DNA from 2 places in the Devosia beringensis genome. Region 2 is predicted to be linked to the other one. Evidence: predicted binding sites of a transcription regulator. Region 2 holds the regulator's gene; the other holds the start of a gene.

Region 1 (7,405 bases), 240 kb from region 2:
CTTGGCCGTGCCGAAGCGCTGCACGAAGAACACCCCGACAATGATCACCAGGGTGATCGGCACCACCCAGCGCGCCATGCCCGGCTGTACCAGTTGCACGCCTTCGACGGCCGAGAGCACGGAGATGGCGGGGGTGATGATCGCATCGCCAAAGAACATGGCTGCGCCGACAACGCCCAGAATGGTGATCCAGGCCGGTGGATTGGTGAAGGTCTTGCGGGCCAGGGCCATCAGCGACAGCGTGCCGCCTTCGCCATTATTGTCGGCACGCGTGACGAAGAACACATATTTGACCGCCACGGTCAGGGTCAGGGCCCAGACGATCAGCGACAGCAGGCCGAGAATTTCGATGCTGCTTGCCGCGGCGCCGGGCCGAACCGACATGGCCTGGCGGAAGGCATAGATCGGACTGGTACCGATATCGCCATAGACCACGCCGATCGCGCCCATGACCAGCAAGGGGAAATCTTTGGCGGAACGGGAATGGCTGTGGTCGCTCGCATCGATGCCGGCGCTGCCGCCGGTCGCATTCGTCTGCGTCATGAACCCTGTGCTCTCTTGGTCAAAGGCCGCGCGGCTATACACCCGACCACAGTCTCACACAACACCTTGCCTCAACAATGGTTCAAACCAACAAGGGCCGCCCCTTGCGGAGCGACCCTTGCTGGTAAACGAGACTTTGGAGGTCTTCGTAAGTCTATTCGGCGGCAACCGCGGCTGCAGCCTCTTCCTGGCGGGCGGTCTTGAGGGCAGCGCCCCACCAGATCAGCTGGTCCAGCATGTCCTTGGCCGAATTGCCGATCGAGCCTTCGATCTCGGCAATTGTCTTGGTGCCGCCAAAGGCGGGGTGCACGGCAGCAAAATCGGCGCCGCCGATATGCACGGCCGAACGGGTCGAGGCCATCTGCAGCTCGACGCCGATGTTGCGCAGGTGTTCGACGGCGCGGGCGCCACCGACAGTGCCGTAACCGACGGCGCCGAACGCCTTCTTGTTCCAGTTCACATAGGCCTGATCGAGCGCGTTCTTGAGGGCGCCGGTGATCGAGCGGTTATACTCGGCTGTCACGAAGATATAGCCATCGAATTCGCTGATCTTGTTCTGCCACTTGACCGCGTTTGCATTGGCCGAAGGCATCCAGGCATTGGAAGCCATTTCGTCAAAGAACGGCAGGTCGAAGTCGCGCAGGTCGAGGATTTCGGCCTCGATTTCGGGACGTTCATTGGCCTTGGCCAGGATCCACTGCGCTGGCAGATCGCCAAAGCGGGTCGGGCGGGTCGAGGAGATGATAACGGCGATCTTGAGAGCAGACATGGAAGCCTCCTTGGTAACAAATCGTAACTGAGGCGATATATGTGCCTATCACGACGACTCACAAGGAGGCACGTTGCTGTCTCCCGAGAACAGCAGGCTGCCTAGGGCACACTGGTGTAAGTATACAGAAAGACTGGCATTTTCGCCGTTTTGAGGACGTCCGCCCGGTGCCGGCGCGCCAGTTTCACCTTTGCAGCGACGCACTGTTCGATGCTTGCGCTACAATCAAGCCCGCCTATCAGGGTCCAAGCCGGGATCGGGCACTAGCTGCCCAGCAGCGCCCGATAGGCCCGCACCGCTGCCGGAAAGCCCGTCAGCAGCGCATCGGCAATCAGCCCATGGCCGATCGAGACTTCCTCGACACCCGGCACCGCGGCCTGGAACGCCGCCAGATTGGCCAGCGTCAGGTCATGGCCTGCATTGACCCCCAGGCCCACCGCATGGGCGGCCCGCGCCGTCTCGGCTAGCGCCGCCAGCTCGTATTCGGCCTTGTCCGGGTCGGCATAACAGGCGCCATAGGGGCCGGTGAACAGCTCGATCCGGTCCGCCCCGGTTGCCTTGGCAGCCGTCGCCCCCGCAGCGCCGGCATCGGAATCGCAAAACAGCGATACACGCCGCCCCGGCGCCCTGAGCGCCTGCACCATCGAGGTCAGATGCGTGCCCATGGCGTGGAAATCCCAGCCATGGTCCGACGTCGCCTGCTCGGGGCTGTCGGGCACCAGCGTCACCTGCTGTGGATTGACCTGGACGATCAGATCGATGAATTCGGGGGTCGGATAGCCCTCGATATTGAATTCCGCCGCCGGATAGTCCGCGCGCAGCATGGCGGCCAGATCGAACACATCGGTGCGCCTGATGTGACGTTCATCCGGCCGCGGATGCACGGTAATGCCGCTGGCCCCGGCATCGAGCACCACCCTTGCTATGCCCACGACACTTGGCCAAGGCAGGTCGCGGCGATTGCGCAGCTGCGCGACGGCATTGAGATTGACGGACAACAGGGTCATGGGCGCACTCGGTCTGAACTCGCCCCGACCCTATACCATTGGCAGGGCTGCGCCCAACCGGCATTTGTGATGCCACCCATCAGCCAATCCAATGCAGCGCCGGCGGGTTCTGCCGCCGGCGCTGCATCGATGGCTTTGGGCCTACATGCCCTGCGGGCCGCGCGAAATGGCGGCGAGGCCGGTGCGGACCACCTCAACGAGGCCCAGCGGCTGCATCAGGGCAATGAAGCTGTCGATCTTGGCCGGCTTGCCGGTAATCTCGAAGACGAAGCTTTCCACCGAGGCATCGACGATCTGCGCCCGGAAGGCATCGGCCAGCCGCAGCGTCTCGGCGCGAGCATCGCCCGAGCCGGCCACCTTGATCAGCGCCAGCTCGCGTTCCAGCGAGGCGCCCTCGGCGGTCAGGTCATGCACCTTGTGCACCGGCACCAGGCGCTCGAGCTGCAGCTTGATCTGCACCAGCACCTTGGGCGTGGCAATGACGACAACGGTGATGCGACTAAGTCGGCGCCCGTGTTCGGTCTCGCTGACAGTCAGGCTTTCGATATTGTAGCCACGGGCCGAGAACAGGCCGACGACCCGGGCCAGGATGCCCGGCTCATTGTCGACCAGCACCGAAAGCGTATGGCGCTCCTGGTCCTGGGTTTCGTTGGTCAGGAAATAGGCCGAACCGGTCGGCTGCAGATGTGCGTTCATGGTGTTGTCCTCCGCAGCGCTCTAAACGAGCTGCCGTCCCTTCTCGTCGATGATGGAGCCGATATTGGCCGTATCGGGCAGGATGATCTCGTTATGCGGCTTGCCCGAGGGGATCATGGGCAGGCAGTTCTCGTCCTTTTCCACGATCACGTCGAACAGCACCGGGCCGTCATAGTCGAACATCTCTTCGATGGCCGCGTCGAGCTCGGCCGGATTGGAACAGCGAATGCCCTTGCCGCCATAGGCTTCCGCCAGCTTGACGAAGTCAGGCAGCGATTCCGAATAGGAATGCGCATAGCGCGAGCCATGCAGCAGGTCCTGCCACTGCCGCACCATGCCCATGCGCTCATTGTTGAGGATGAAAATCTTGATCGGCAGGCGATACTGCACCGCCGTGCTCATCTCCTGCATGGTCATCTGCACGCTGGCTTCGCCGGCAATGTCGATCACCAGCGCATCGGGATGGGCAACCTGCACGCCCACGGCGGCCGGCAGGCCATAGCCCATGGTCCCCAGGCCACCCGAGGTCATCCAGCGATTGGGCTGGTCGAAGTGGAAGTGCTGAGCCGCCCACATCTGGTGCTGGCCCACTTCGGTGGTGATGTAGACCTCTTTGCCCTGCTTCTGGCTGGCCGCGTAGAGCCGCTCGATGGCATATTGCGGCTTGATCACCGTGTCGGAATTCTTGTAGCCGAGCGAATTCACGGCGCGCCAAGTCTCGATCTGCTTCCACCACGGCGCCAGCGCCTCGGTGCGCGGCTGATTGGTCTTGCTGCGCCAGACGCGCACCATTTCGGCCAGCACGCGCTCGCAATCGCCGATGATCGGCACGTCGACGCGCACCACCTTGTTGATCGAAGACGGATCGATATCGACATGGATCTTGCGGCTGCCCGGCGAGAAGGCGTCGATGCGGCCGGTGATGCGGTCATCAAAGCGCGCGCCGATATTGATCATGACGTCGCAGTCATGCATGGCCAGGTTCGCCTCGTAGGTGCCGTGCATGCCCAGCATGCCCATCCACTGCGGATTGGAGGCGGGGAAAGCGCCCAGGCCCATCAGCGTCGAGGTCACCGGAAAGCCCGTCAGCTCGGCCAGTTCGCGCAGATGCTTGGACGCTTCGGGGCCGGCATTGATCACGCCGCCGCCGGTATAAAAGATCGGCCGCTCGGCCTTGAGCATCAGCTCCACCGCCGCCTCGATGGCATCGGCATCGCCATCCACCTGCGGGCGATAGCTCTGGTGGCGCAGCGTTTCGAGGTCGGGCTTGTAATAGTCGCCCATGGCGAACTGCACATCCTTGGGGATGTCGATCACCACCGGACCGGGCCGGCCGGTCGTGGCGATCAGGAAGGCCTCGTGCATGATGCGCGGCAGATCTTCGATGCGCTTGACCAGGTAATTGTACTTGGTGCAGCTGCGGGTAATGCCGACAGTGTCGCATTCCTGGAAGGCATCGGTGCCGATCAGCGTGGTGGGCACCTGGGCGGTGATGCAGACCATGGGGATCGAATCCATCAGCGCATCGGTCAGCCCCGTCACCGCATTGGTGGCCCCCGGCCCCGAGGTCACCAGAACGACGCCGGGCTTGCCCGTGGAACGGGCATAGCCCTCGGCCATATGCGTGGCGCCCTGCTCGTGGCGCACCAGGATGTGCTGCAGCGCCTCCTGCTGGAACATGGCGTCATAGATCGGCAGGGCAGCGCCGCCCGGATAACCGAAGATATGCTCGACCCCCTGATCGGTCAGCGCCTGGATAACCATTTCTGCGCCGGTCATTCTTTCGGTCATTGTTTCTGTCCTTCCCTACAATCCAAATTGGGAGCCCAGTCTCGTAAGCGGCGAAAACCGGGCAATAAAAAAGGCCCCGTTCGGGACCTGTTTTCGGCGCACCAGCTATCGCGCGGGATGTTATCCCACGGTGCCGATGCGCCTGCCTACTACGAGAATGAGTGCCCGCACGGGACCTCTCCAACAAAAAATTCTGGCCGCATTGATAAGAGCAAGTGCGCAATGAAGTCAAGGCCGCACCGATCGGCCCGCCGGCCCGTCCTTGCCCCACGCCGGACGTGCTGCCGCGCCCGGGGCAAACAACTGGGGTTGCCATCCATAAAGGGGTGGCCATTTGCGCTGACGATGCTATTGCCGCGACACGCTTCATGTGACGGATAGATGACTATGGCCAAGCCCGCGCTGGACAAGGACCTCAAACGGGTCACTGGCCTGCAGACCGCCACCCATGACCTGGCCCGTTCGCTTGCCGCTCCCGGCCTTGCGCTGGTCTTCCTGCTCGCCGTCGCCGTCTGGGCAAGTTTTCTCGTTACCGACGGCCCCCACAGTTATCTGGTCATCATCGCAGCCGCGATCGCCGGCTATATGGCGCTCAATGTCGGCGCCAATGACGTGGCCAACAATATGGGTCCGGCTGTCGGCTCCAAGGCGCTGACCATGGCTGGCGCCTTGCTGATTGCTGCGATCTTTGAAGCTGCCGGCGCCCTGCTGGCCGGTGGCGATGTGGTCAATACCGTGGCCCGCGACCTGCTGGTCGGCGATCAACTGGATAATGACAGCTTCGTGCTGGTGATGATGGCTGCCCTGCTGGCCTCCGCCCTCTGGGTCAATCTGGCCACCATTATCGGCGCCCCGGTCTCCACGACCCATGCCGTGGTGGGCGGCGTTGTCGGCGCCGGCATCGCCGCGGCCGGCTTTGGCTCGGTTGCTTGGCCGGTCATCGGCACCATCACCGTAAGCTGGGTGATCTCGCCCGTGCTGGGCGGCGTGTTTGCGGCATTGCTGCTGTCCATCATCCGCTCCACCATCACCACCCGGATCGACAAGATCTCGGCCGCCCGCGTCTGGGTCCCCATTATGGTCGCGCTGATGACCAGCATTTTTGCCATGTACCTGGCCACCAAGGGGCTCAAGCGCGTCTGGACTCCGGGCGTCGGCACTGTCCTGAGCCTGGGGATCGGCTTTGCCGTGCTCGGCTGGCTCGTCGCCATGCCCATGGTGCGGCGTCAGTCGCTGCGCATCGAGAACCGCAAGAAGCACATCGCCAAGCTGTTCCGCCTGCCGCTGATCGTCGCCGCCGCCCTGCTGTCCTTTGCCCATGGCGCCAATGATGTGGCCAATGCGATCGGCCCCTTTGCCGCCATCGTCAACGCCGTCCAGACCGGCGACGTGCAATCGGCCAATCTGGCCCTGCCACTCTGGGTGCTGTGCATTGGCGGCGTCGGCATCGCGCTGGGCCTGGCCCTGTTTGGCCCGCGCCTGATCCGCACCGTCGGCGAACAGATCACCAAGCTCAATGAAATCCGCGCCTATTGCGTGGCACTGTCGGCCGCCGCCACCGTGCTGGCCGCCTCGGCGCTGGGCCTGCCGGTCTCCTCCACCCATATTGCCGTGGGTGCCATTTTCGGGGTCGGCTTCCTGCGCGAATATATTGCCCAGCGCGACATGAAGGGCAATTCGGTACCGGTCGATGCCCGCTTCGTCGACCCGGCCATGCTCAATGCCACGCCCGAACAGGCCCTCTCCAAGGATCGGCAACAGGCCCGCCGCCGCCTGGTGCGCCGCCGCCATGTGCTGGGCATCGCGGCCGTCTGGGTGATCACCGTGCCAGCGTCAGCCGTGCTGGCAGCAGTGGTCTTCCTGGTGCTCAACCTGCTGGTGGGCTGACCTCAGCCAAACCGCCGGGCCAGGGCCACGGCGATGCGGCCCAGAGCCGGATCGACCAGCAGGCGTTGGGCCTCCGACACCACGGCCCAGTGGCGCAGACGCTGACTGCGCTCTTTCCAGTCCTCGAGCTGGGTCTCCACCAGCAGCGGATAGATATCGACATCCACCAGCGCCGAACCGTCACTGTCCGACCCGGTGCGATAGCTGCCGATCGGCACGTCCTCGATCGGACCGACGACCCCAGCCTCTTCCAGCGCTTCAAGGGCGGCACTTTCGCTGGCCGACATATCCGGCTCGATGGCGCCCTTGGGAAAGATCCAGCGGCCGCTGCGGCGCGAGGTGATCAGCAGCACACTGAGCCGGCCGTCCACCACCGCATAGGGCAAGGCACCCACCTGTCGGCATTCCGTGGGGATCTCGACCCGCGGACTCCAGTTGCGCAGAAAATTCTTGACCATGAGACCCTTGTAACGCTTGGGCTGCGGCCCGCGAGGGACTGGCAGCGTCCGGCAATGCTGCGGGATTCGCGCTCGCGCCGCCAATAAAATCCGCCCGGACAACAAAAAAGGGCCCCGTCGGGGGCCCTTCGCAACAATCACGCAGCCAGCTTAGCTGAGCAGGGTCAGGTTGGTCGCCGATTCCTTGCCGTCGCGGCCGGTCTCGAGCTCATAGGTGACCTTGTCGCCTTCATAGAGGCCCTGCAGGCCCGAAC
Region 2 (7,405 bases):
AGCTGTGTTGGTGTGCCAGGGGGTGTTGTTGGTGTGCCAGGGGGTGTTGTTGGCAAGGACGGCATTGGCTGTCGTGATGAGTTTGCGCATGGCGGCGACGATGGCGAGCTTTCCCGGTTTGCCCTGGGCGCGCAGCCTTTTGTAGAAGTCGCGGATGGGCGGGTTAGCACGGATGGCCGACAGGGTGGCCATATAGAGAGCGCAGCGCACCGAGAGGCGTCCGCCGGCGATATGGGCCTGGCCGCGCATCTCACCACTATCGCGGTTGAAGGGGGCGACTCCGGCCAAGGCGGCCGCCTGCTTGTTGCCGATGCCGCCCAGCTCGGGCATTTCGGCCAGCAGCACGGCGGCCGTAGTCTGGCCGATGCCGGGGATGGTGGTGAGTAGTTCGGCCCGGCGCCGTAGCGTCGCATCGCTATCGATCTGGCGGGTAATGGCCCGATCCATCTCGCCGATCTGGCTGCTCAAGAAGCCTATATGAGCATCGATGCTGGCTTGCGCCAGCGCAGCTTCAGGGTGCTCGCGACGCTGCTTTTCCATGGCCAGCATATCCACCATCTGGCGGCGCCGGCGCACCAGATCGGCCATTTCCACGGCATTTGGATCGTAGAGGGGGTCGGGATCTGGGTGCATCAGGTGAGCGAAGCGCAGGATCGCCGCGGCGTCAATCGCATCGGTCTTGGCCAGCAGCCCGTCGGCCCGAGCCAGATCGCGCACCCGGCGCGGGTTAATCGTGCTCAGCGCGATGCCATGCTGGCTGAGCGAGCGGGCCATCAGCCGCGTATAGCTGCCGGTGGCCTCACAGACCAGATGGGGCCGGGTCAGGCTGGAGATCTTTTGCACCAACCGAGCCATGCCAGCCGGATTATTGGACACGCGCAACCTGCTCGAGCCGGTGATGGCCAGATCCAGGTGCTTCTTGGAGACGTCGACACCAACATAGTCTGGGGAAAAAATCATGATCGCTCTGCCTTGTATGCGGGCATGTCGCCCAACCAACCGTTCGAGACAGTCAAGATGGGCCGGACGCGTCTGCTCAGGGGCGAGCTTGCTGGCTCTTGGGGGACACACGCTATCCAGCCCGGGAGCCCGGTAAACCCAAAGCTCCCAGGCCGATCATCGCCAATCACGGCCTCCAAGCAAACATACAAGGGGGAGGGACCGCGTGGTGGTCGGGGCACCAATCAAGGCAAGCACTGCGCTGCTCCTCCCCCTTTCGGGGAAGACGGGGTGGGGTAGGCTGAAAAGAGACGGATCTCACGCGACCTGGGCAAACCGCTCGTCAAACGCATATCCCGCGCCGCGGACGGTGCGGATGGGGTCGGTTTCGCGGCCGCGGTTGATGGCGCGGCGGAGGCGGCCGATATGGACGTCGACGGTGCGCTCGTCGACATAGACGTCATTGCCCCAGACGCCGTCGAGGAGCTGTTCGCGTGAATAGACGCGGCCGGGATGGCGCATCAGATATTCGAGCAGGCGGTATTCGGTGGGGCCGAGATGGACGTCGCGGGTGGCCCGGCGGACACGGTGGGTGGTGCGGTCGAGCTCGAGATCGCCGACCTTGAGCGCGGCGGTGACCAGGTTCGGATTGGCGCGGCGCAGCAAAGCGTGGATGCGGGCGATCAGCTCGGGCACCGAGAAGGGCTTGACCACATAGTCGTCGGCGCCGGTGGCGAGGCCGCGGACGCGCTCTTCCTCCTCACCGCGGGCGGTGAGCATGATGATGGGGACGCGGGCGGTTTCCTCGCGGGCGCGCAGGCGCCGGCACAGTTCGATGCCGGAGATTTCGGGCAGCATCCAGTCGAGCAGGATCAGGTCGGGCAGCTTGTCCTGGATGGCGTGGGTGGCCTCGTCACCGGTTTCAGCGGTGACGACGCGGAAGCCCTCGGCCTCGAGATTGTAACGCAGGAGGATGGCGATATCGCCTTCGTCCTCGACGACAAGAATGGTGGCGGGCATCGGTCAGGCCTTGATCTGGGTCCGCTGCAGTTCCTCGACATCGCTGGAAAGCTGCTTGCCGGTCTGCAGGTAATAGGCGCGTTCGGCGATATTGGTGGCGTGATCGCCAATGCGTTCCAGGCTCTTGGCGCAGAACAGCAGGTGGGTGCAGGGGGTGATGTTGCGCGGATCTTCCATCATGTAGGTGAGCAGTTCGCGGAACAGGGAGGTGTACATGGCGTCCACCTCGTCATCGCGGTTGCAGACCTGGATGGCGCCGTCGGCATCGCGGTTGGAATAGGCGTCCAGCGATTCCTTGATCTGGCGCAGCACCAGGGCGGTCATGTTGCGCACGCCATTGTAGAAGGTGGGCTGCAGGGTCAGCCCCTCGATCTTGAGCGAGCGGCGGGCCAGCTGCTTGGCCATGTCGCCGACGCGTTCGAGATCGGAAGCGACGTGGATGGCGGTGATGATGGAGCGCAGGTCCGAGGCCATGGGCTGGCGGCGGGCGATCATGGAAACGGCCATGTCGTCGATCTTGCGCTGCATGTCATCGATGCGCTGATCGGCGATGATGGTGAGGTCGGCCAGCTCGCGATCGAGCTTGAGCAGTGCCTTGGTGCCGTTCTCGATGGCGACCTCGACCTGGCCACCCATTTCGGCAATGGTCTGGGCGAGGGCGACGAGTTCGTCATTGTAGGACGAGACGATATGATCGGGGGCCATGGTGTTCCTCTGAACCTTGGGGCGGGGAACCGGCCGGGGCCGGTTCGCGCATATGAGCGGGTGGCCGGACTAGCCGATGCGACCCATGATGTAATCCTGGGTCTGCTTGTGAGCCGGGTTGGTGAAGATGTCCTCGGTGACACCTTCCTCGACCAGATTGCCCAGGTGGAAGAAGGCCGTGCGCTGGCTGACGCGGGCGGCCTGCTGCATGGAGTGGGTGACGATGACGATGGTGTAGTTCTCGCGCAGCTCGTCGATCAGTTCCTCGATGATGGCCGTGGCGATCGGGTCGAGGGCCGAGCAGGGTTCGTCCATCAGGATGACTTCGGGGCCGACGGCGATGGCGCGGGCAATACACAGACGCTGCTGCTGGCCGCCCGACAGGCTCGTGCCGGGCTCCTGCAGGCGATCCTTGACCTCTTCGAACAGGCCCGCCTTGCGCAGCGAGGAGACCACGATCTCGTCGAGGTCGGTCTTGGAACGGGCAATGCCGTGGATCTTGGGACCATAGGCGACGTTTTCGTAGATCGACTTGGGGAAGGGATTGGGCTTCTGGAAGACCATGCCGACGCGGGCGCGCAGCTCGACCACGTCCAGATCGGGATCGGAAATATCGTCGCCGTCGAGCTTGATGGTGCCGCCGACAACGGCGCCCTCAATGGTGTCGTTCATGCGGTTGATGCAGCGCAGGAAGGTCGACTTGCCGCAGCCCGAGGGTCCGATGAAGGAGGTCACGGCACGATCGGGGATGTCGATGGAGATGCCGAACAAAGCCTGCTTGGCGCCGTAATGCACGGTCACGTCGCGGGCGGTGAGGCGGATCGGCCGTTGCAGGGCGTCGGTGGGGTTCATGGTGCTGTTCACTGATTGCTGTGTCGTCTTGGGCTTGCCGGCGATCATATCCATTGGTGCATTCTCCAGTTCGCTCATACGCGGCGCTCAAGGCGGGTGCGCAGGAAGATGGCCACGGCGTTGAGCATGATCATCAGCGCCAGCAGGACCATGATGGCAGCTGATGTGCGGGCTTCAAAGAAATTCCGGTTCTCATTGCCCTGCCAGAGGAAGATCTGCACCGGCAGGGCGGTGGCCTGATCGACCACCGAGCCGGGCACGGCGGCGACGAAGGCATTCATGCCGATGAGCAGCAGGGGTGCGGTTTCGCCCAGGGCCTGGGCCACGCCGATAATGGTGGCCGTCAGGATCGAGGGGAAGGTGACGGGCAGGACGTGATGGAAGACCATCTGCGTGCGCGAGGCGCCCAGGCCCAGAGCGGCCTGGCGCAGGGCGGGGGAGACGCCCTGCAGGGCGGCACGGGTGGCGATGATGATGGTGGGCAGGGTCATCAGGGTGAGCACCAGGCCGCCGACGAGCGGGGCGGAGCGGGGCAGGTGGAAGAAGTTGATGAACACCGCGGCGCCGAGCAGGCCGAAGACGATGGAGGGCACGGCCGCCAGATTGTTGATGTTGACCTCGATGAGATCGGTGAGGCGCGATTTGGGCGCGAATTCCTCAAGATAGATGGCGCTGGCCACCCCGATCGGCACGGCCAGCACGATCACCACCAGCATCATGTAAAGCGAGCCCATGAAGGCGCCGGCGAGACCGGCCGAGGCAGGCGCGGCGCGGCTGTCGACATTGGTGAACAGGCCCCAGGCGAAATCCTGGGTGATGGCGCCATTGGCCTCGAGCGCATCGATCATGGCGCGGGCCGGCGCCGACAATTGCTGCTGCGCATCGCCCAGGTCGCGGTCGATATTGCCCTTGACCCAGTTATCGACATTGGCCGAGGCCAGCAGATCAAAGCGCACGGTCTGGCCGAGCAGGCTCGGATCGGCGACGAAGGCCTCGCGCACGACGTGGCGGGCATTGGTTTCGGGAATGGTCAGCAACTGCCGGCTGTCGATCTCGAGCCCGGCTGGGGTCACCGCCTGCATGGCAGCGTCGATGACCTTGTTCCAGTTCAGCATGGCGACGTCGCGCTGCCATTTGAGGGTGACGTCATTGAAATCGGCATCGGACTGGTCGGCAGCGCGGACAGGGGCCGGATCGACACCGAGCAGAGCCGGATCATAGGTGACGTCGAGATGCAGCGTCGCCTGATGGAAGGCGGGGATGCCCTTGCGCAACACATCGGCGAACAGCAGGGCGACAAAGCCGAGCGCGGCGCAGATCGCCACGATGCCCAGGATGCGGAAGATCTGCTCGTTGAGGTGGCGGCGGCGCAGGCCGGCGCGTACCAGCAATGTGCGTTCGGTGGCCGCCTTGCGACCGGAGCCCTGAAGATCGGTCATTATTCGTACTGCTCCCGGAAGCGGCGGACGATGTAGAGCGCCACGATATTGAGAAGAAGGGTCATGACGAAGAGGGTCAGGCCCAGGGCAAAGGCCACCAGCGACTGCGGCCCGGCGAAATCGGTATCGCCGGTGAGCTGGTTGACGATCGAGACGGTGATGGTGGAGATCGGCTCAAGCGGGGTGCCGCGCAGCACCGGGCTGTTGCCGGCGGCCAGCACCACGATCATGGTTTCGCCGATGGCGCGGCTGACGGCGAGCAGGAAGGCGCCGACAATGCCGGGCAGGGCGGCGGGCAGCAGGACGTGGCGGATGGTTTCGGACTGGGTCGCGCCCAGGCCATAGGAGCCATCGCGCATGGCCAGCGGCACCTGGTTGAGAATGTCGTCGCTGAGCGAGGAGATGAAAGGGATGATCATGATGCCCATGACCAGGCCTGCGGTCAGCGCGCTGGTGGCGCTGATATCGAGGCCAACCATGGCGCCGGCACCCTTGAGGAAGGGGCCGACGGTGACCAGGGCAAAGAAGCCGTAGACGATGGTGGGAATGCCGGCGAGGATTTCGATGACCGGCTTGATGACGGCGCGCACCTTGCGCGGGGCATATTGGGACAGGTAGATCGCCGTCATCAGCCCGATCGGCACGGCCACCAGCGAGGCGATGGCGGCAACCCACAGGGTACCGGTGAGCAGCGGCAGCAGGCCATACGAGCCGTAGTCGCCCGCCGTGGTGGAGGAGAATTTGGGGTTCCAGACGGTGCCGAAGAAGAAGTCCACCGGGCTGATGAAGCCGAAGAAGCGGATGGCTTCCGAGAGCAGCGACAGCAGGATGCCCAGGGTGGTCAGGATGGCCACGGCCGAGCAGAGCATCAGCAGGCCGGAAATGACGATCTCGACATTGTTGCGGGCGCGCAGGCGGGGGCTGATGCGGGAGCGGGCATAAAGCAGCGCCAGGATGCCGAGGCCGGCAGCGGCAGCCACGATGGCGAGGAAAGTGATGAACTGGAAGCCGCGCAGCGAGTCGGCGGCGGTCTGCTCGAAAGGCAGGATGTCGCCGGCCACGCCATAGCCGGAGGCCAGAGCGCCAATGCGCTGCAGGGTGGCGTTGAGGCCGGCCTGATCGAGCGATGTCAGAATGTCGGCGGGGATCTGGGCGACGATATAGGCGCGGGTGATGTCAGCGCCGAGCCAGGCCCAGATGCCAAGAATGAGCAAAGCGGGGGCCAGGGTCCAGATCGCCACCAGAGCCGCGTGATATTGCGGGCGGGAATGGACCTTGACGCCCTGCGGCGTGGCGAGGCGGCGGCTGGTCGCCCAGCCTGTCTGATAGGCCAGACCGAGCAGGACAAGCAAAAGGCCGGCAATAATCAGAGAGTTCATGGGCGCTGTCCCGCGGGAAAGGGAGGGCCGCGCCTGGTGGCGCGGCCCGGGTATTGACGCTTACATGCCGGCTTCGAAAGCGGCCATGACTTCGGCAGTCTTGTCGGCTGGCTGCGGGATCAGGCCAGCGGCTTCAAGCGTGCCGCCATTGCCCGAAATGGCTTCCGACAGGAAGAACTGGACATATTCCTCGATGCCGGGGATGACGCCGATGTGCTGGCCCTTGACGTAGAAGAACAGGGGACGCGACACGGGGTATTCACCGGCCGAGACGCTGTCCAGCGATGGCACGACGCCATCGACGGTAGCGACCTTGAGGGTGTCCTTGTTCTGCTCGTAGAAGGACAGACCGAACACGCCGACAGTGTCGGGGTTGGAGGTCAGGCGTGCCAGGGTCTCGGTGTAGTCACCGGCGATCTCGACAACGACGTCCTGACGCAGGGTTTCGCAAGCGTCTTCGGCAGCATCGGCAGGCAGTTCGGCAGCTTCACAACCAGCAGCGACAACCTTCTCCTGGAAGACTTCGCGGGTGCCGTGATTGGAACCGGGAATGGCCAGGGCGATGGCCTGATCGGGGAGCGAGGCGTCGATCTCGGACCAGTTGGTGTAGGGATTGTCGACCATCTTGCCATCGACGGGCACCTGGGCAGCGATCGCCTTGTATACGAAGAGCGGGGTCAGGGCGAAGTCAGCCTTGGTAGCCGACGACGCAAAGACGATGCCGTCGAAGCCGAACTGGATTTCGCGAATGTCGGTGACGCCGGCCGCGGTGCAGGCTTCCTTTTCGCTGTCCTTGATGGCGCGCGAAGCATTGGCAATGTCGATGGTGTTTTCGCCAACGCCTTCACAGAAGGACTTCAGGCCGCCGCCGGTGCCGCCCGAACCCACGACCGGGGTCTTGAACTCAGGGAAAGCCGCGCCGAATTCTTCAGCAACGATCGAGGCGAAGGGCAGCACGGTGGACGAACCAGCGATCTGGATGGTGTCGCGCGACTGGGCGAAAGCGGCTGGGGTGCCGAACGCGACAAGCGCGATAACGGCAGCACTGGCGAATATTGCAGACTTCATGGG

What was found. The regulator PhoB, encoded in region 2, activates phosphate uptake and scavenging genes when phosphate is short. The targets are predictions, from matches to a motif close to TGTCATNNANCTGTCAT.
Region 1: the regulator PhoB is predicted to act here: its motif matches at 5,177-5,193, upstream of GDR53_RS15000 (inorganic phosphate transporter).

Annotation. Positions count from the first base shown of each region.
Region 1 is NZ_CP045422.1:3,078,044-3,085,448, reverse strand. Features, by position in the region: gene GDR53_RS15025 (potassium transporter Kup) at 1-543, opposite strand, end outside; gene GDR53_RS15020 (NADPH-dependent FMN reductase) at 698-1,312, opposite strand; gene GDR53_RS15015 (pyridoxine 5'-phosphate synthase) at 1,576-2,319, opposite strand; gene ilvN (acetolactate synthase small subunit) at 2,461-3,015, opposite strand; gene GDR53_RS15005 (acetolactate synthase 3 large subunit) at 3,037-4,806, opposite strand; gene GDR53_RS15000 (inorganic phosphate transporter) at 5,194-6,693, shown strand; gene GDR53_RS14995 (NUDIX hydrolase) at 6,696-7,151, opposite strand; gene GDR53_RS14990 (cold-shock protein) at 7,302-7,405, opposite strand, start outside.
Region 2 is NZ_CP045422.1:2,842,175-2,849,579, forward strand. Features, by position in the region: gene GDR53_RS13860 (IS110 family RNA-guided transposase) at 1-960, opposite strand, end outside; gene phoB (phosphate regulon transcriptional regulator PhoB) at 1,258-1,959, opposite strand; gene phoU (phosphate signaling complex protein PhoU) at 1,963-2,664, opposite strand; gene pstB (phosphate ABC transporter ATP-binding protein PstB) at 2,734-3,516, opposite strand; gene pstA (phosphate ABC transporter permease PstA) at 3,591-4,955, opposite strand; gene pstC (phosphate ABC transporter permease subunit PstC) at 4,955-6,334, opposite strand; gene GDR53_RS13890 (substrate-binding domain-containing protein) at 6,395-7,402, opposite strand.